2 regions of the Schinkia azotoformans genome follow, and region 2 is predicted to be linked to the other one. Evidence: a T-box and tRNA genes for the amino acid it is inferred to sense, from the RefSeq annotation. Region 2 holds a T-box; the other holds one or more tRNA genes.
What was found. The T-box of region 2 lies ahead of serS (serine--tRNA ligase). A T-box ahead of a tRNA ligase gene usually reads a tRNA of that ligase, here a tRNA-Ser.
Positions count from the first base shown of each region.

Region 1: it encodes a tRNA-Ser, which carries the amino acid that the T-box ahead of serS (serine--tRNA ligase) is inferred to sense. The anticodon was not compared.

Region 1 covers NZ_JARSMD010000007.1:5,183-14,413, reverse strand. Annotated here, with positions in the region: gene rsgA (ribosome small subunit-dependent GTPase A) at 66-1,151, opposite strand; gene P9E47_RS03475 (CBO0543 family protein) at 1,354-1,827, opposite strand; gene P9E47_RS03470 (CBO0543 family protein) at 1,824-2,321, opposite strand; gene P9E47_RS03465 (superoxide dismutase) at 2,502-3,113, opposite strand; tRNA gene P9E47_RS03460 (tRNA-Phe) at 3,326-3,398, opposite strand; tRNA gene P9E47_RS03455 (tRNA-Met) at 3,412-3,488, opposite strand; tRNA gene P9E47_RS03450 (tRNA-Ser) at 3,670-3,762, opposite strand; tRNA gene P9E47_RS03445 (tRNA-Ile) at 3,787-3,863, opposite strand; tRNA gene P9E47_RS03440 (tRNA-His) at 3,882-3,957, opposite strand; tRNA gene P9E47_RS03435 (tRNA-Met) at 3,979-4,052, opposite strand; tRNA gene P9E47_RS03430 (tRNA-Asn) at 4,062-4,136, opposite strand; gene P9E47_RS03425 (DUF1189 domain-containing protein) at 4,333-5,133, shown strand; gene P9E47_RS03420 (hypothetical protein) at 5,367-5,774, shown strand; gene ispG (flavodoxin-dependent (E)-4-hydroxy-3-methylbut-2-enyl-diphosphate synthase) at 5,864-6,952, shown strand; gene P9E47_RS03410 (DUF4190 domain-containing protein) at 7,041-7,427, opposite strand; gene P9E47_RS03405 (DUF2624 family protein) at 7,688-7,948, shown strand; gene P9E47_RS03400 (deoxyribonuclease IV) at 7,987-8,880, opposite strand; gene P9E47_RS03395 (DEAD/DEAH box helicase) at 8,899-9,231, opposite strand, start outside.
Region 2 covers NZ_JARSMD010000027.1:21,566-30,796, forward strand. Annotated here, with positions in the region: gene serS (serine--tRNA ligase) at 1-1,194, opposite strand, end outside; T-box leader at 1,305-1,550, opposite strand; gene pdxT (pyridoxal 5'-phosphate synthase glutaminase subunit PdxT) at 1,588-2,178, opposite strand; gene pdxS (pyridoxal 5'-phosphate synthase lyase subunit PdxS) at 2,372-3,259, opposite strand; gene P9E47_RS16860 (D-alanyl-D-alanine carboxypeptidase family protein) at 3,478-4,842, opposite strand; gene guaB (IMP dehydrogenase) at 5,014-6,477, opposite strand; gene P9E47_RS16870 (YaaC family protein) at 6,613-7,599, shown strand; gene P9E47_RS16875 (HD-GYP domain-containing protein) at 7,791-8,876, opposite strand; gene gyrA (DNA gyrase subunit A) at 8,930-9,231, opposite strand, start outside.

The DNA of each region.
Region 1 (9,231 bases), on a different contig from region 2:
GTTTTTGTAAAAAAGCCTAATTTCTCAGTTAAAATTGAGAAATTAGGCTTTTTTGTTCTAAAGTTTTATCTTCTTTTTTTCCTATTTTGTTCTTTTAGGAATTTTCTAGCATTTTTCATGCCACCCATGCCACTAAACATTTCATTTATCTTTTCTTTTTCAATCATTTTAGAATTCAAGCCATCATACTTAGTTTCCCTGCCAAGTTTTCTGTAACTCTCTAGCCTTTCTGCCGACAAAATACCATCTTTAATCGCTTTTTGCACAACACAGTTGGGCTCACTTTGATGGGTACAATCGTTAAAACGGCAATTAGAAGCAAGCTCGGTAATATCAGCAAACGATTTCGTTAAATCAGCGCTAATAATTCCAAGCTCCCTCATTCCCGGAGTGTCTATAACAACACCTAAATTCGGCAACATAATCAGTTCACGTCTTGTAGTAGTATGTCTGCCCTTATCATCATTTCTTATCTCTTTTGTTTCTAATATAGTTTGACCGAGAAGACGATTAATTAAGGATGATTTCCCAACTCCAGATGAGCCAATAAGGGCTATTGTTCGACCACTAAAAAGATAGCTTTTTAATGGTTGATATCCATCATCAGAAATACTTGTTGTAACAAGCACATCTATACCAAATGCGATAGATGATATTTCGTTAAGTCTTACCTCTACTTCCTGACATAGATCGGATTTTGTAAGCACAATAACTGGTGTTGCACCGCTATCCCAAGCGATAGAAAGGTAGCGCTCTAACCTTCGAAGATTAAAATCATTGTTCAGTGACATACAAATAAAAACTGTATCAATGTTAGCAGCAACAACTTGAGTATCATTTGTAGAACCTGCTACTTTACGTGCAAAAACACTTTTACGTGTTAGTACATGGTGAATAATACCGTTGCCATCTGAGTTGTCCACTCGGTCAACCATTACAAAATCTCCAACAGCAGGATATTCAGACAGTTCAATTACACTGTGGCGAAGCTTTCCAGAAATATTAGCTTTAATCTCACCTTTTTCCGTTAAAACCTTATACAGATTTTTAGATTGGGATGAAATTCGGCCAATATAAAAACCTTTATATTGATTGGCTTCCAGTATAAACCTTTCAGTTAGCCCTATATTTTTCATATCAATTTTATTCAACTTGATTGCCTCCTAAAGTTTAGATTATAACCTTTGGGAGGTTTATGCCTGTGAATTATTGTGCACATACCTCCCCAATTGCTACAATCTCAAGCTCTTGCTTGCTACGCATAAAAAAACATCCCCTTTCTACCATTAATTAGATTTCACTATACCATAGTTTATGGAGTTTTTCCCGCTTCGAATTAATTAAGATTACATATTATGTATTTGAACGTCCCTTTTCGAAAAACCAGACGCAAAATAAACGAGTTACGAAAAACGAAAGACATATTGTTAGCAAAGTAATATACCATTCCCAGTGTATGTATTCAATGAGATCGGTATATTTTTCGATAATGACTTCAACCAAAGTCAACAAAGAGCCTACTCCAACATAATAACCCAATTGAATAAGAGCACTTCGATCATTGGGATACCATACATTAAAGGCGGAACATACGACTGGAAAAGCATAATATTCAAACGTGAAACTCGTCCGATTGATAGTAGTAAACAAACGAATAGGATATTTAAGAAGACCCAACTCTACAACCACCAAACCTATAAGAAAGGTAATAATCTGTGTGAACAAAAACGCCACTACCGCAAGTCGAAGTTTATTTTTGGGTATGAAGAAAACAATTCCTGTTGCCACTGCGTACACCGATAGCAAGATCCACCATTCAATTCTCATTTTGTACTCCATATCTCTGCTCGAAACAGGGCTTTGTCCTTAAAGAACCAATTACAGCAGACTTGACTCACGAAAAAGAGAAGCCAAATGTAAATCCACATCCCCCACCATGACAGTAATCCATATTCTAATAAATCTGTAAATCTCTCGATAACAACATCAAACAACGTGATAATAGAGACCCAAACAAAAAAGTATGTAATTCTAGACCATAGACTGCCCTTTGCTCTCTTATTGACGTAAAATATTGAAAACAATACTGGATAGAAAAAATAATTAATTGTTAGGGGGAGATCTGTCGCTTTCGGCAACACCCGCACAGGTGCACTTAATAAGCCAAATTGAAAAGAGGGCATATCGCAAAGCCAGACGATTGCTTGAAACATTAAGAATGCTAAGAATCCCTTGCGCCATTCTTTGTGTGGAATAAACAAAATAAAGCCAAGAAAACCGAACAGCCACATTGCTACAAGGATCAAACACTCCATCAGCATGTTTCAGAAATCCCTCCCAATAAACTACTTATTATTTATGGCATTAAAAGTATTTTCAGTATTCTCCAATCATATTCAATAATGTCGATAAAAAAATATAAAATCTGGTCTTGCCAAAAAAAGAAGGTATGCGAATTCATATTCGAATTTGCATACCTTTTGTTTTGTGTATTTTTATTATTATTTTGCAGCGTTATAGCGTTTTGTAACTTCTTCCCAATTTATTACGTTCCAGAATGCACTTACGTAGTCGGGACGACGGTTTTGGTAGTTTAAGTAATAAGCATGCTCCCAAACATCTAGACCAAGAATTGGCGTTTTGCCTTCCATTAATGGAGAATCTTGGTTTGGTGTGCTAGTCACTTCAAGCTGTCCATTGTTAACTGCTAACCAAGCCCAACCTGAACCAAAACGGGTTGTAGCTGCTTTAGCGAACTCTTCTTTAAAAGCATCAAAGCTACCAAATTTTTGAGCGATTGCGTCAGCAAGTTCACCAGTTGGTGCGCCACCACCATTTGGACTCATAACAGTCCAGAATAATGAATGGTTAGCATGACCACCACCGTTATTGCGAACTGCAGTACGTGCTGCTTCAGGAACAGCATCAAGGTTTGAAATAACTTCTTCAACAGATTTGCTTAAAAGCTCGTCATTTCCTTCAAGTGCGTTATTTAAGTTTGTTACATAAGTATTGTGGTGTTTCGTATGATGGATTTCCATAGTTCTAGCATCAACATGTGGTTCTAATGCATCATATGCATAAGGTAATTGTGGTAATTCAAATTTAGCCATAATAAAATCTCCTCCTAGTTAATTATGTAGATGTTAATTTTTGGATTTTTATACTTTTTTGTTTCAAAAGTATCTTTCGCTCTTACATTAACACTTATTCCACACTTTTTCAAATTTAAAACCTCAAAATTTTACATAACAACATAATTTTTTCCAACCAAGCCATTATTTATTCAAAATAAAAACACCCTTATAAAGGATGTTTTTTAGAGTGGCTCGAGACAGAATCGAACTGCCGACACGAGGATTTTCAGTCCTCTGCTCTACCGACTGAGCTATCGAGCCATAGTTATGTATTTGGTTGCGGGGGCAGGATTTGAACCTACGACCTTCGGGTTATGAGCCCGACGAGCTACCAGACTGCTCCACCCCGCGATGGTAAAAAATATATAATATTGTGCTTCCTTCAAAGTTTGCATAGAAACGACTGTCCCTTTGTCGTCCCGACCTCAGAAAGATTATTCAAGAAGCGTTTCGGTCGGTACGCTGATGCGGATTCGATGAAGCTTATTCGGTCGTGCTCCACCCCGCGATGGTAAAATAATAATTAAATTTATGGCGGAGGAAGAGGGATTCGAACCCCCGCGCGGTTTAACCCGCCTGTCGGTTTTCAAGACCGATCCCTTCAGCCGGACTTGGGTATTCCTCCGCGTTAAATAATATAATATAGAAATGGTGGACCCTGCAGGACTCGAACCTGCGACCGATCGGTTATGAGCCGATAGCTCTAACCAGCTGAGCTAAGGGTCCATTCTAGTTATAGTAGTATGGGGCGACTGATGGGGATCGAACCCACGAGTGCCGGAGCCACAATCCGGTGCGTTCACCACTTCGCCACAGTCGCCATGTCTATAGATGAAAGAAATAGCGGCGGAGGGGATCGAACCCCCGACCTTACGGGTATGAACCGTACGCTCTAGCCAGCTGAGCTACACCGCCATAATAAAATGGCTCCACAGGCAGGATTCGAACCTGCGACCGATCGGTTAACAGCCGATAGCTCTACCACTGAGCTACTGTGGAATATTGTTTAGCGACATTTTTTAATATATCAAACAATCTTAATTATGTCAACTCTTTTTAAAATACTTTTGAAACTATGAATAACGACTGCTAAAATAATATAACATTTTAAAGAGCAAAACTCAATAATTATTTTACTTGTATCTTTTTGAATAGATAGGTAAGATATGCCATGAAGGGAAGTGTGTCTATAAAAATGAATATATTTAAGCAATTAGGAAAAAGCATCTATTCTCCTAAAGATGTTGCGCTCTTTCGATTTCAAGGAATAGGTAAGACAATTGGCTATGTGTTTCTATTAATGTTCATTTCCACTTTAATAACAAGTATTTCACTTGGGATGGACTTTCTTAATTGGGCCTCCATTACAAATACAAAGATCATCAATGACCTACCAAATTTTGAACTTAAAAATGGCATCCTAACATCGGAAATTAAATCTCCAATTATAAAGGAAGACATCGAAAGCGGCTTTACCTTTATTTTTGATACAACTGGTGAGGTATCTGCGAGCGATGTTTCAAAACATTCCAATGCAATTGGTTTATTAAAGAAAGAAGCGATACTGGTAAATGAGACAGATTCACAGCGCCTGCCCTATTCTTCATTTGGAAACATAACATTAAACAAAGATACGGTAGTAGGTTTTACAGATAAGTTGGATTCGATTGTTTTAGTCATTCTCCCAATTTTATTTATATTCATTTATTTATTCCAGTCTAGTCTAAAATTTATTGGCGTCTCGTTCCTAGCTTTAATCGGAATAATGGTTGCAAAACAAATGAACAGAAAGCTCCGCTACCAAAATCTATGGATTCTATCTGCCTATGCGGTAACAATACCAACTCTCTTTTTTGCCATTACCGATACGTTAAAAATTACGATCCCTTTTGCATTTTTACTATACTGGGCAACCGCGATCATTGTTTTATATTTAATTATTAAAGAAATCCCGAAAGCAAAAGCCCCAAGTAATGAAGAACAGCTGCCTGAATAGGTAGCTCTTTTTTTGCCAAAATTATATAACATATCAAACATATTCTACTTTTAAAAAGGAGCAACCATATTGACAAATCGGAAAAAGAAAAAAGGGAAGCAGATCGCTGTAAAAGATATAAAGGTAAAAGAATCAATAAAATTACTAGATTCACCGAAAATTTCCGTATAAAACTATCATATTTTCAAAAGACAAGCATAAAGTGTAGTAAAACGATTAAGACGGTGAATATTATGAGAAAATTACTTCTTACTTTGCTTGTTTTGTTTATTACCTATGTAATCTATTATGATTTAAGTGCCGGTGTCTTAAGTAAACCAACCTCCATCGTTTTACTACAAAATAAAGAAAGTAAACAAAGTGAAAACGCAACAGCAAAAGAATTAACAGTAGAAAAAGCGAACGAACAGGAACAAAAGAGTGTTAACACTGGAAAAGAAGAAGAGTTATATTACCAAGAGGTAAAAGTAGCTGCCGGACAAACTGTACTATCCATCGTTGAACAAATTCAAGACGGACCACTACCCGTTTCCATTTCACAGTTAATAACTGACTTTCAGCTATTAAATCCTAAGACAGAACCGGAAATGATCCAAATTGGAAAGGTTTATAAATTTCCAGTTTATACAGATAAAGAATAATGCTCCTCTCCATCAATAAAAAAGTTGTCATTTTTTTGAATACATTGATACAATAGATGGGTATACCATTATGAAGGAGCGTTTTTCGCATGAGTGAAATAACACATCGTACAAAAACCCGCCCAATTAAAGTTGGTAATTTAACGATTGGCGGTAATAATGAAGTTGTTATTCAAAGTATGACTACAACCAAAACACACGATGTTGATGCAACGGTTGCACAAATAAATCGATTGGAAGAGGCCGGCTGTCAAATTGTTCGTGTTGCCTGCCCAGACGAGAAAGCAGCAAACGCAATTGCTGAAATAAAAAAACGAATAAATATCCCACTTGTCGTAGACATACACTTTGATTATCGCCTCGCATTAAAAGCAATTGAAGGCGGTGCAGATAAAATCAGAATCAATCCCGGTAATATTGGCAAACGTGAAAAAGTGGAAGCTGTCGTTAAAGCTGCTAAGGAAAAAGGCGTACCGATCCGTATCGGTGTTAATGCCGGTTCTTTAGAAAAACGAATTTTGGATAAATACGGCTATCCTACAGCAGATGGTATGGTTGAAAGTGCACTACACCATATTAAAATTCTTGAAGACCTTGATTTTCACAACATTATCGTGTCACTAAAAGCATCTGATGTACATCTTGCCATTGAGGCCTATGAAAAAGCAGCAAAAGCCTTTGATTATCCTTTGCATTTAGGTATTACCGAATCTGGAACACTTTTTGCGGGTACTGTAAAAAGTGCAGCTGGCTTGGGTGCCATTTTAAGCAAAGGAATCGGAAACACAATTCGAATTTCCCTAAGTGCTGATCCTGTAGAGGAAGTAAAGGTAGCAAGAGAACTTCTTAAAACATTTGGCCTGGCTGCCAATGCAGCGACGCTTATTTCCTGCCCAACTTGTGGCCGGATCGAAATTGATTTAATCAGTATTGCGAATGAAATTGAAGAATATATTTCAAAAATCAAGGCACCAATAAAAGTAGCAGTGCTTGGATGTGCGGTTAACGGGCCGGGTGAAGCACGTGAGGCTGATATTGGTATTGCCGGTGCACGTGGTGAAGGATTATTATTCCGCCACGGAGAAATTATTCGTAAAGTACCTGAAGACAAACTTGTTGAGGAATTAAAGAAGGAAGTCGATCAATTAGCCGAAGAGCACTTCCAAAAACAAAATTGATAAGAAAAGCAGAAGCGCTAGACAATTTATGAAGAAGGAGCTTACCCAAATTGGTAGCTCCTTTTTCATGTCTTTTAATGATAATTATTTAATAAAAGAATGGTGCAATAAATAATCCGATGATTAACGATACAACACCAATCCCCATCGCCCAATTACCTAATCCATTTGCTCCTCTTCGGCGTGCAATAAATCCAACGATGATCCCTGCAGCACCAAATAGTACTGGGGAATAGAATAGGGATAATATTGACAATGCTAAAGCAATTGCCCCCATTACTCTTCCGCCAGTTCCCTCCTCCGTTGGTCTATCAAAGGTACGCGGTCTGTCCGTATCATCGGCCCTTCCTAAATAACCTAAACCAGGTGCAACCTCAGCCGCCGTTTCTTCAGAAAAATCCGCATCTGTTGTTGCCCAGTCGTTTCGGTCCCTTAAGTCATAATCCTCAGAGTTATTTTTTTCAGCTTGTGTGATATCTGCAAAGTTGTTCTCATAATTCTCATACGATATCCCTTGGGAATCGTCTATTGAAGCCTTATTATTCTTATTTTTTTCACTAAAGTTTTGTTCTGCCACCTTGGATCCCTCACTTTCATTAATTGAGGAGCATTAATAGTATGGTCCGATTATGGCCGAATCATTAATGTCAATCTTTATCAATAATGGCTAGAACACCTTAGTTGTTAATTCATACTATGTTATTAATGGCACAATCAAAGGTGGGGAAGTTCAAAATGAATCCATTTGTTCAGCAGTTTATTAATCAAAAATTAAAAACGATCACTGTCGATGAATTATTAAAGCATGCCAAAAATTATAATATTAATTTATCCCAAGCAGAAGCGGCCAAAATCATTACTATCCTTAAAGCAGAAAAAAACATTAGTATTGATAACGATGAACAGCATCGCAATATCATTAAAAAAATCGGTAAAGAGGTCAATGTAAATTTAGCTAAAAAAGCAAATGAACTTTTAAGACAATTTAAAAAGTAAAGAAGAGGCTGTTTTATATCCAGCCTCTTCTTTATTATTTATTGATTCATAATTTTTTCTAATAAGCTCTGATCAAATGTCTGTTCCTTTAACATCGCGATTTCAAAGCGATATGGTGGTTTTTGGTTCTTTTTATCTTCTCCAACGTACGGAGTTTCCAGGATTTTAGGGATTTGTTCAAGCTGTGGGTGATGGATGACATAATTTAAGGCATCAAAGCCAATTTTCCCAAATCCGATGTTTTCATGCCGGTCCTTACGCGCCCCTCGTTCATTTTTGCTATCATTAATATGAAGTACTTTCATTCGATCAATACCGACGATCCGATCAAATTCTTCTAATACTCCATCAAAGTCATGGACAATGTCATACCCTGCATCATGTGTATGACATGTGTCGAAGCATACAGACAGCTTCTCATTATGTGTAACACCTTCAATAATTTCGGCAAGTTCTTCAAAGGAACGTCCACATTCAGAGCCTTTTCCTGCCATTGTCTCAAGGGCGATTTGAACAGTTTGCTCTTTCGTCAACACTTCATTTAGACCTTCAATAATCTTTTGAATTCCTTTTTCAGCGCCCGCACCTACATGTGCTCCCGGATGTAAGACAATTTGTTTTGCCCCAATGGCTGCTGTACGCTCAATTTCTGATCGAAGAAATCTCACTCCAAGCTCAAATGTTGCAGGGTTTTCAGTATTACCAATGTTGATAATGTACGGTGCATGAACAACAATTTCTTCAATCCCATTTTGTTTCATGTGTGCAAGGCCTGCTTCTATGTTTAATTCTTCTATCGGCTTTCTTCGTGTATTTTGTGGTGCACCTGTATACACCATAAACGTATTTGCTCCATAGGAAACGGCTTCCTCACTAGCTCCTAAAAGCATCTTTTTCCCATTCATTGAAACATGTGAACCTATTTTTAACATAATTCAATTCTTCTCCCTTTATTTTTTATTACGAATTTTTCTTTTTTCTTTCTTAATAAATTTTTCAATTTCCTGCTGTCTTTTCTTTTTATAGCCTGGCTTTACTGTTTTAGGTTTTCTTATTGTTTTATGAGCAAGCTTTTCCGGTTCGGCCTGTGGAGCGTTATTTTTTCTTTCTTTTCTTTTATCCCTAGCGCCTAAATCGACCCATTCGTGATCGCGTAAATCCACATGCTTAAACTCAATGCCCATTTTCTCGAGCCTGTTTAGAGCATCCTGGTCCCTTAATTCATAAATAGAAGCTGCTATGCCAGAATAGCCGGCTCTTGCTGTTCGCCCAACACGATGAAT
Region 2 (9,231 bases):
CTCTAATATAGCTGAAACGGTACGGCCAATGGCCAATCCAGATCCGTTTAGTGTATGAACGTGCTCTGGTTTTGCACCTGGTTCACGACGGAAGCGGATGTTGGCACGTCTTGCTTGGAAAGCTTCAAAGTTACTGCAAGAAGAAATTTCTCGATATGTGTCGTAGCTTGGAAGCCACACTTCAATATCGTATTTTTTAGCAGCAGTAAAGCCAAGATCAGCTGTACACATGCTCATAACACGATATGGAAGACCTAATAACTGAAGAATTTTCTCAGCATGGCCTGTAAGTTTTTCTAATTCATCATAAGAATCCTCCGGTTTCACAAAGCGAACAAGTTCAACTTTATTAAACTGGTGCTGGCGGATTAATCCGCGTGTATCACGGCCCGCTGACCCCGCTTCAGAACGGAAACATGCACTATAGCCGCAATAAGCGATTGGAAGTTCTGCTCCATCTAGGATTTCGTCACGATGCATATTAGTAACTGGAACCTCAGCCGTTGGAATTAAGAAATAATCCATGCCATCAATTTTAAAAGCATCCTCTTCAAATTTAGGCAGCTGACCCGTTCCAATCATACTATCTCTGTTTACCATATAAGGCGGGATTACTTCCTCATAGCCATGGTTGTCAGAATGGTAATCCATCATAAAGCTGATAAGGGCACGTTCAAGGCGGGCACCCAGGCCTTTATAAAATACAAAACGGCTGCCGGTAACCTTTCCTGCCCGCTCAAAGTCAAGGATTCCAAGAGTATCTGCAACATCCCAGTGTGGCTTTGCTTCAAATGAAAATTGTCGAATATCGCCCCATTTGCGAACAACAACGTTATCATCCTCAGACTCACCAACCGGTACTGTTTCATGTGGAACATTCGGAATAGAAAGCAATAAAAGCTGAAGATCATCTTCCACAGTGCGTAATTCATCATCAAGTACTTTAATACGGTCGCCAACTTCTCTCATTTCAGCAATAAGATGATCAGCATCCTGCTTCTCTCTTTTCAATACAGATACTTGCTTTGAAACTTCATTACGCTTACTTTTAAGTTCTTCACCTTCGGCAATGAGTTCACGGCGCCTTGCATCCAACTCACCAAAACGGTCAAAGTCTCCTAAATCCTCACCACGACATTGCAGCTTTTCTTTAATTCCCGCAAAATTTTCTCGTAAAAATTTCATATCAAGCATTTTATGTTCCTCCTTTATTATAGTTAGTGTTTCACTGTCTAGCTCCAGTGACCAGCGACTCGAAAAACGGTCACTTACGCTTTTCTAAACAAAAAACTCCCGTCCCTATAAAAAGGGACGAGAGTTAACCCGCGTTGCCACCCTGATTGAAAAAAGACACTAGCCCTTTTTCCACTCATAATCATAACGGTTTTCAAACCGAAAATACTTACTTAGCTCTAAAGCTATCCATTGGCCTTACAGCTGTTCAATATTTTGCTCAGGGATGGATTCACAATAGCCCTTTATCGGTTTGCACCAGCCACCGACTCTCTAGAAAAAGAATTATTATTACTAGTTCCCGTCAACACTATAACGTATTTATAACTATATTTTACCACAAAAAGTCTTCTGTTATACAGCTAATTTTTCTTTTGCACCTTCAACCATTTTAACAAAGTATTCAGCCATACGGTGATCATCCGTTAATTCTGGATGGAATGAACATGCTAAAAAATTGCCTTGTTTAACTGCAACAATTTTATCGTTATGCTTGCAAATGATTTCAACATCGTTGCCAACTTCAAGTATTCTTGGTGCACGAATGAATACACCTACGAAGTCATCGGCGACATCTGTAATCATCAGGCTTGCTTCAAAGCTATCTACCTGACGCCCGAAAGCATTACGTTCAACGGTCATGTCAATTAACCCTAAATGTGCATTTTCCCCGCCAGCAAGCTTGCTTGCCATCAAGATTAAACCTGCACAAGTACCAAAAATCGGCTTGCCGCTTTTTCCAAATTCTTTAAGCGGTTCAAAAAAACCATATTTATCAATTAAACGTCTCATGGTCGTGCTTTCACCACCAGGGAATATAAGACCGTCGATGTCTTGTAATTGTTCAACCCTTTTAACGGCAACTGCTTCTGCACCTGCTGCTTCAAGGGCGCGAATATGTTCTCTTACAGCCCCTTGTAGAGCCAAAACACCCACTTTAACCATGTAACATTCTCCTTTTTACTCTATCTGCCTGCGTTTTTCATTGTCCAGCTCCAGCGCCTAGCGCCTAGCAAACTTCAGGTCTCCTCCCTACGATAAGTCAACATCGGCTCTCTACGCTCGCCGTGTTTCCTTTATCTCAGTCGAAGCCCCTCCAGTTTGTACGGCGCTAAGCAAGGCGCTTGCGCTTTTCTAATTACCAGCCACGCTCTTGCATGCGCTCGCTAGGTTGTAATGATGAAATTTCAATACCCTTCATCGCTGTTCCTAAGCCTTTTGAAAGCTCAGCAATTAATTTGTAGTCTTCATAATGAGTTGTTGCTTCAACGATTGCACGAGCAAACTTTTCAGGGCTGTCAGATTTGAAGATACCTGAACCAACGAATACTCCGTCTGCTCCTAATTGCATCATTAATGCAGCATCGGCAGGTGTTGCAACACCGCCAGCAGCAAAGTTAACAACTGGAAGTTTGCCTTCGCGCTTAATTTGAAGAACTAGCTCAAATGGAGCTTGGATATTTTTAGCGAATGTCATTAACTCATCTTCTGACATTGCAGCAACTTGACGAATTTGTGATTGAACCATACGCATATGACGAACAGCTTCAACAATATTACCTGTTCCTGGTTCACCTTTAGTACGTAACATAGAAGCACCTTCACCAATGCGGCGTAATGCTTCGCCTAAATCACGGCATCCGCAAACAAATGGAACTGTGTATTCACGCTTATTAATGTGATACACTTCATCAGCAGGAGTTAATACTTCACTTTCATCAATGTAGTCTACTCCCATTGCTTCTAAAACGCGTGCTTCAACAATATGACCAATACGAGCTTTTGCCATAACAGGGATTGACACAGCGTTCATAACTTCTTCTACGATTGTTGGATCAGCCATACGAGCAACTCCACCAGCTGCACGAATATCTGCAGGTACACGCTCAAGTGCCATTACTGCGACCGCACCAGCAGCTTCTGCAATTTTAGCCTGCTCTGCATTGACAACGTCCATAATAACGCCGCCCTTTTGCATTTCAGCCATTCCACGTTTTACTCTTTCTGTTCCAATATTCTGTGACATTTTAAAAACTCCTCCTAAATGTATGTATTCATTCTTTATCTTTATCTTTTTTATACTATCATCATGTACAAATAAAGGCCTATCAAATATTTTAACCTAAAATATCGAAAATTCCTATTTTTATTTATAAAAAAATAAAAAATCCATAAATTCTACTAGGAATACTCGAATATTCCATCGTAGACTTTATGGATTTTACTGTTTTTTACTTCGTATTATTATGAAAATAAACCTGCGATACCACCGGCTACACTTGACCAAATATCAGCGAAGAAGCCACCGATCGCCCGCATTGTTAATGAGAACCAATTTGCTTTTTCAACACCTGTTTGTGTAACGATAGCTACCTTTTCACTAGCAGCACCATTTTTTAATAGGTAGCCATAGTTATTTTCACCTTTATATTCATAGGTTAAGTAGCCAACCTTTTGCCCTTTTTCTGCGGGAGCGACTAATGTGCCTTTTTTCGTAAGGGCCTTTTTGTCTAATACTAACTTTGGTTCATATAGCTCTTCTTCATTTGTTTTAATTACAGTTTTTAAAGCTTCTTTACTAGCAATTTGAACCTCTTTTTGTTTTCCCTTTTCAACCTTTAGGACATCATGCTTTTTGACTTGATAGTTTGCAGGGAAAAGTTCTTTTTCTACAAAGTTACTAAATCCATAATCAAATAGTTTTTTAGTTTCTTCAAAACGTTTATATTGCGAATTGGTCTTCATGACAACACTTATAAGTCTCATTCCATTACGCTCTGCTGTTCCTGTGAAGCAATAGCCTGCAAGAGATGTAGAACCTGTCTTAAGTCCGTCTACACCTTGGTACGCGAATTGCTGTAAATATCCAGGAATATTAGGGAGCATAGCATTCCAGTTCAACATGCTAATTCCTTCGCCATCAATTCCTTTTGTGAATTTTTTAAAAGGAATGCTCGCAGTTTCCAAAACCTCAGGATAATCTTTAAGTAAGGAGTAAGCCAAGATTGCTACAGATCGTGGTGACATCATATTTTCTTCTGTTTCACCAGTACCCTTGGGATGCATGCCTAATAGGTCTTGATTATTTAAACCCGTTGAATTGACGAATTTAGCATCCTCCATCCCTAATGCTTGAGCTTTATCGTTCATCATTTTAATGAAATTTGTCTCAGAGCCGGCAATTGTTTCAGCTAATGCAATTGTTGAACCATTGGCAGAGTAGATTGCCATTGATTCGTAAAGCTCTCTTACTGTATATTTAATGTCCTTTCTTAACGGAACATTTGATAGCTTTGTATTTTGAGAGATTTTGTATACATAGTCAGTAATGGATACTTCCTGGTCCCAGCTTACTTGTTTGTTGTGAATTGCCTCTAGCAATAAATACTCTGTCATCATTTTTGACATACTGGCAGGAGGTAAAGTCATATCTGGGTTTAACTCATATAAGATTTTCCCCGAATTTGCATCAACTAAGATCGCTGCTTCCGCTTCCAGACCAAGCTCGACAGCACTCGCTTTAGTAGGGAAATTTGCAAATAAAGTAGTAAATAACAGTAGTGTAAGCAAACTATAAAGGAAACCTTTGTTCCTTATATGTTTTTTCAATTCAAATCCCTCCAATAATTTCTCAAAACCATCTATAGAGATCTACCTTCAATGGTTATTTTACTTTTTAATCCCAACGGCTATTCTATCAAATTTAACATAAAAAAAACAGAGGAAAACCTCCTCTGTTTTAAAAAGAACAGTTGTTAAAATTTTACAAGTGTATGAAAATTACACAGAATAATTTGGTGATTCTTTTGTAATTTGGACATCATGCGGATGGCTTTCGCGCAAGCCGGCGCCAGTCATACGAATAAATTGTCCATTTTCACGCAAATACTCAAGGTCTTCAGCACCACAATATCCCATTCCTGAACGAAGTCCGCCAACTAATTGATAGACCATATCGGCTAGTGGCCCTTTATATGGAACACGTCCTTCAATTCCCTCTGGAACGAACTTTTGATTTTCTTCTTGGAAATAACGGTCCTTACTTCCTCTTTCCATAGCTCCAACAGAACCCATGCCGCGATATACTTTAAAACGACGGCCTTGGAAAATTTCCGTTTCACCAGGGCTTTCAGTTGTACCAGCAAAAATACTTCCAAGCATAACAGCATTTGCACCTGCTGCAATCGCCTTTACAATATCCCCTGAATACTTAATACCGCCGTCCGCGATAATTGGAACACCATACTTTCTTGCTTCCGTAGCACAATCATAAACAGCTGTAATTTGCGGTACGCCAACACCAGCAACTACACGAGTAGTACAAATAGAACCTGGTCCAATACCAACTTTAACAATATTAACACCAGCTTCGATTAACGCCTTCGTACCTTCACCTGTAGCAACATTACCTGCAATAATATTTAAATTTGGATAGGCATCTCTAATTTCGCGAACTCTTTTTAGAACACCTTCAGAATGTCCGTGTGCTGTATCGATCACAATTACATCGACGCCAGCATTCACTAATGCTTCAACGCGAATCAAGGCATCAACCGTTGCACCAACTGCTGCTCCAACCAACAATCTTCCCTGACTGTCTTTTGCGGAATTAGGAAATTCAATGACTTTTTCAATATCTTTAATTGTGATTAATCCTTTTAATGTACCTTCATTATCAACTAAAGGTAATTTCTCAATTTTATATTGTTGGAGAATCTTTTCTGCCTGTACTAAAGTTGTCCCAACTGGGGCAGTAACTAAGTTTTCTTTTGTCATCACATCATAAATTTTGATTGAGTAATCTTGAATAAAGCGAAGGTCACGGTTAGTTAGAATACCAACTAATTTAAGGTCGTTTTCATTATTAACGATAGGAACACCAGAAATCCGATATTTGCTCATTAAATGTTCTGCATCGAACACTTGATGTTCTGGTGTTAAAAAGAATGGATTTGTAATAACGCCACTTTCAGAACGTTTTACCTTGTCTACCTGCTCAGCTTGTTGTTCAACTGACATGTTTTTATGGATAATACCAAGGCCACCTTGTCTTGCCATTGCAATAGCCATGTCTGCTTCTGTAACAGTATCCATACCGGCGCTAATTAATGGAATATTGAGCTTTAATGTCTCTGAAAGAACGGTCTTTACTTTAACATCTTTTGGTAAAACATTAGAATGAGCCGGAACTAACAACACATCGTCAAATGTTAATCCTTCCTTACTAAACTTACTTTCCCACATGGTAAAATCTTCTCCCTCGCATAAATTTCTGAAAAATATTATTAGTAGCTTAACAATTGGACACAATACTGTCAAGGAACGACAATGATCTCGACAATATTTTTATAATAAGTTTTAATTGGAGGCAAAATCAGTATGGGCTCTTGGGATTCCGTTTGGAAATCATTCGCAATTTATCATTCCTCAATCAATGTACAGAGATACCTTTTACATAGCTACCAACATAACGGTGTCGATGATTCCGAAAAGAAGAGCTTCGAAAACTGCTATCCATTTATTTATTATCTAGATCATGGAAAAAGCTATTATGAGCTTTCTAAACAAGCTCCTTTGTCAATCAAGCCCATTTTATTGTTTTACGGAATGGTTCAGTTGCTTAAAGCTTGTCTACTGACAGTTGACCCGGAATACCCTGAATCCTCCACTGTTTTAGCACATGGTGTGACAACACGTAAAAGAAAAAAAAGAAACTATGACTTTCTAAAGGATGAAGTAAAGGCCCAAAAAAATGGTTTGTTCTCACATGTTGCCGTCAAAATGTTCCATGTGAAACACCATCTAGATTCGGAAAAATACACTATGGACTTTCTATTAGGGCGGATTCCTGAATTAGATTACCTTTTTCAAGTTAGCTTAGAGAAGCAACAAAACTATAAAATAGCATGCCTAGATGACCAAACTTTTATCATACCTGCTTGCATATTAGATGATTTGCATATGACGGTTGACCGCTTTGATCATTTTTTAAAAGAAATATTGTCTTTTGATTACCAAATAATCAACAAGGCGGGCGCGGGTTGCAAACAACCAAACTATATTGAATTGCGAGCGAATGGCCCAATAAATCCTAATGACTGTTCGCCGCTCCAATTTGATTGCTTTGAAAATACATTACATATCCCCACCGACAAAGAGCAGTTTTTGTTTTTTCCAGAGATCTTAACACATTATTTGCTGCTTTATAATTTAAGTATGATTAGCAGGTATGAGACTGAATGGTGGAGTGAGCTATTACATGGCTTCGACAGCTTGGATTACCCATTTATTGAGCAATTCTTAAGTGTTACTGCTGTAAAAGTTCCGTATCTTATTAATCAATACTTGCAAAAAACAAAAATTTAAGTAAAAGGAAGGGATTGCCCATGAAAATGCTTTAGAGCAGCACTTTTGGACAGACCCTTCCCAATTAATCAAATGCGCCTTGGAGTATTTGCGCCCAGATTTTTTCGAGCTTGCTCGAAAAATTACCTTTGAAAATCTGAGACATCCGCCGGAGGCTTAACTTTACTCAGCACGCTTTTTGCTGAATAAGGTTATAGTATTTCTTCGATAAAAAGATCTCGCTGATTAACAAGCTGGATGATCTCCCCTGATTCATCTAATCTGACCATTGGCCTTGTTGGGGATTTTTGCTCAATAAAAACAATTTCTCCAATTTTATTATTCGATAATCGGACCTTTGTCCCGGAAGAAAAGTTCGTCATTATTTTAGTTAAAGTTTGGACAACCTTCATATCAAATTTGCCGAACTGATCCTGCAATATTGATTCTAATACTTTAAATGGAGATTGCTTACTGCGGTAATTTCTTTCTGACGTCATGGCATGATAGACATCGGCAACAGAAATAATTCTTTCATAAGGGTGTAAATAATCTGAATGAACACCATTAGGGTAGCCGCTTCCATCAATTCGTTCATGATGCTGATAGACAGCCTTTTTCACTTCATCTCTGAGAAGTTTAATATCCTTTAAAAGGATGTAGCTATAGACTGGGTGTTTTTTGACTTCTTCAAATTCCTCTCTTGTCAATGGTCCCTTTTTATTCATGATTTTCATTGGAATTTTGGCCATACCGCAATCACACATAGCACCCGCAATACCAATCTGAATATAATCTCCTTTTGAGAAGTTAAGCACACTAGCCAATACAGCTGACATTGCTGCAACTGAAATAGCATGATGATATAGGTAGTCCTCCATCGTTGAATAATGGTGAAGAGTAAATAATTCCCGTGGATTTTCAATTGCTCCCTCAATAATCGGTACTACTAATGTCCTTACAGCTGGCATATCAATGACCATACCTGACTGCCAACTTTGAAACAGTTTTTTATAGCCTTGGACAGCCTTTAGATACTTCTCCGTAAAGCTATGTTGGACTATTGTAGATTCTTCCTTTTTGAATTGATTCCCATCTTCAATCCAAGCAGGATTAAATGGCTCACCAGTAACAAGAGTAGGCTCTACCGCAACTTCTTTTATTAAAAAGGCATTAAGTATTTCTATTGTTTTTTTTGATAAGACTGTTTTCTGTGAAACAATCGGAAAATTAGTTAGTGAAAAGACATCTGCAGATAATATACAGCCTTCTATTAATTGACTAGTCTGGACTTTCATAAATGTCTCTCCCCCTTAACTAATTTCCAAAAGTGTCATAGACTTTGTGTTACTTATTCATTTTGATCCGGTTCTGAATCCTCTGGCGCTTCTTCATTTGTTTCTTCAACCGCCACTTCATTCTCCGGTTGCTCTTCTTCCTCTTCTTCACGGTCAACTTTTGCAACAGTAGAAACAACCTCATTTTCATCAAGACGCATTAGTTTAACACCCTGTGTATTACGTCCGGTAATTGAAATTGTATCTACAGCCATCCGAATTACGATGCCGCTTTCGGTGATGAGCATTAAATCCTCTTCACCTGTAACTGCTTTAATCGCCGATAATGGTCCATTTTTTTCAGTAATATTACAAG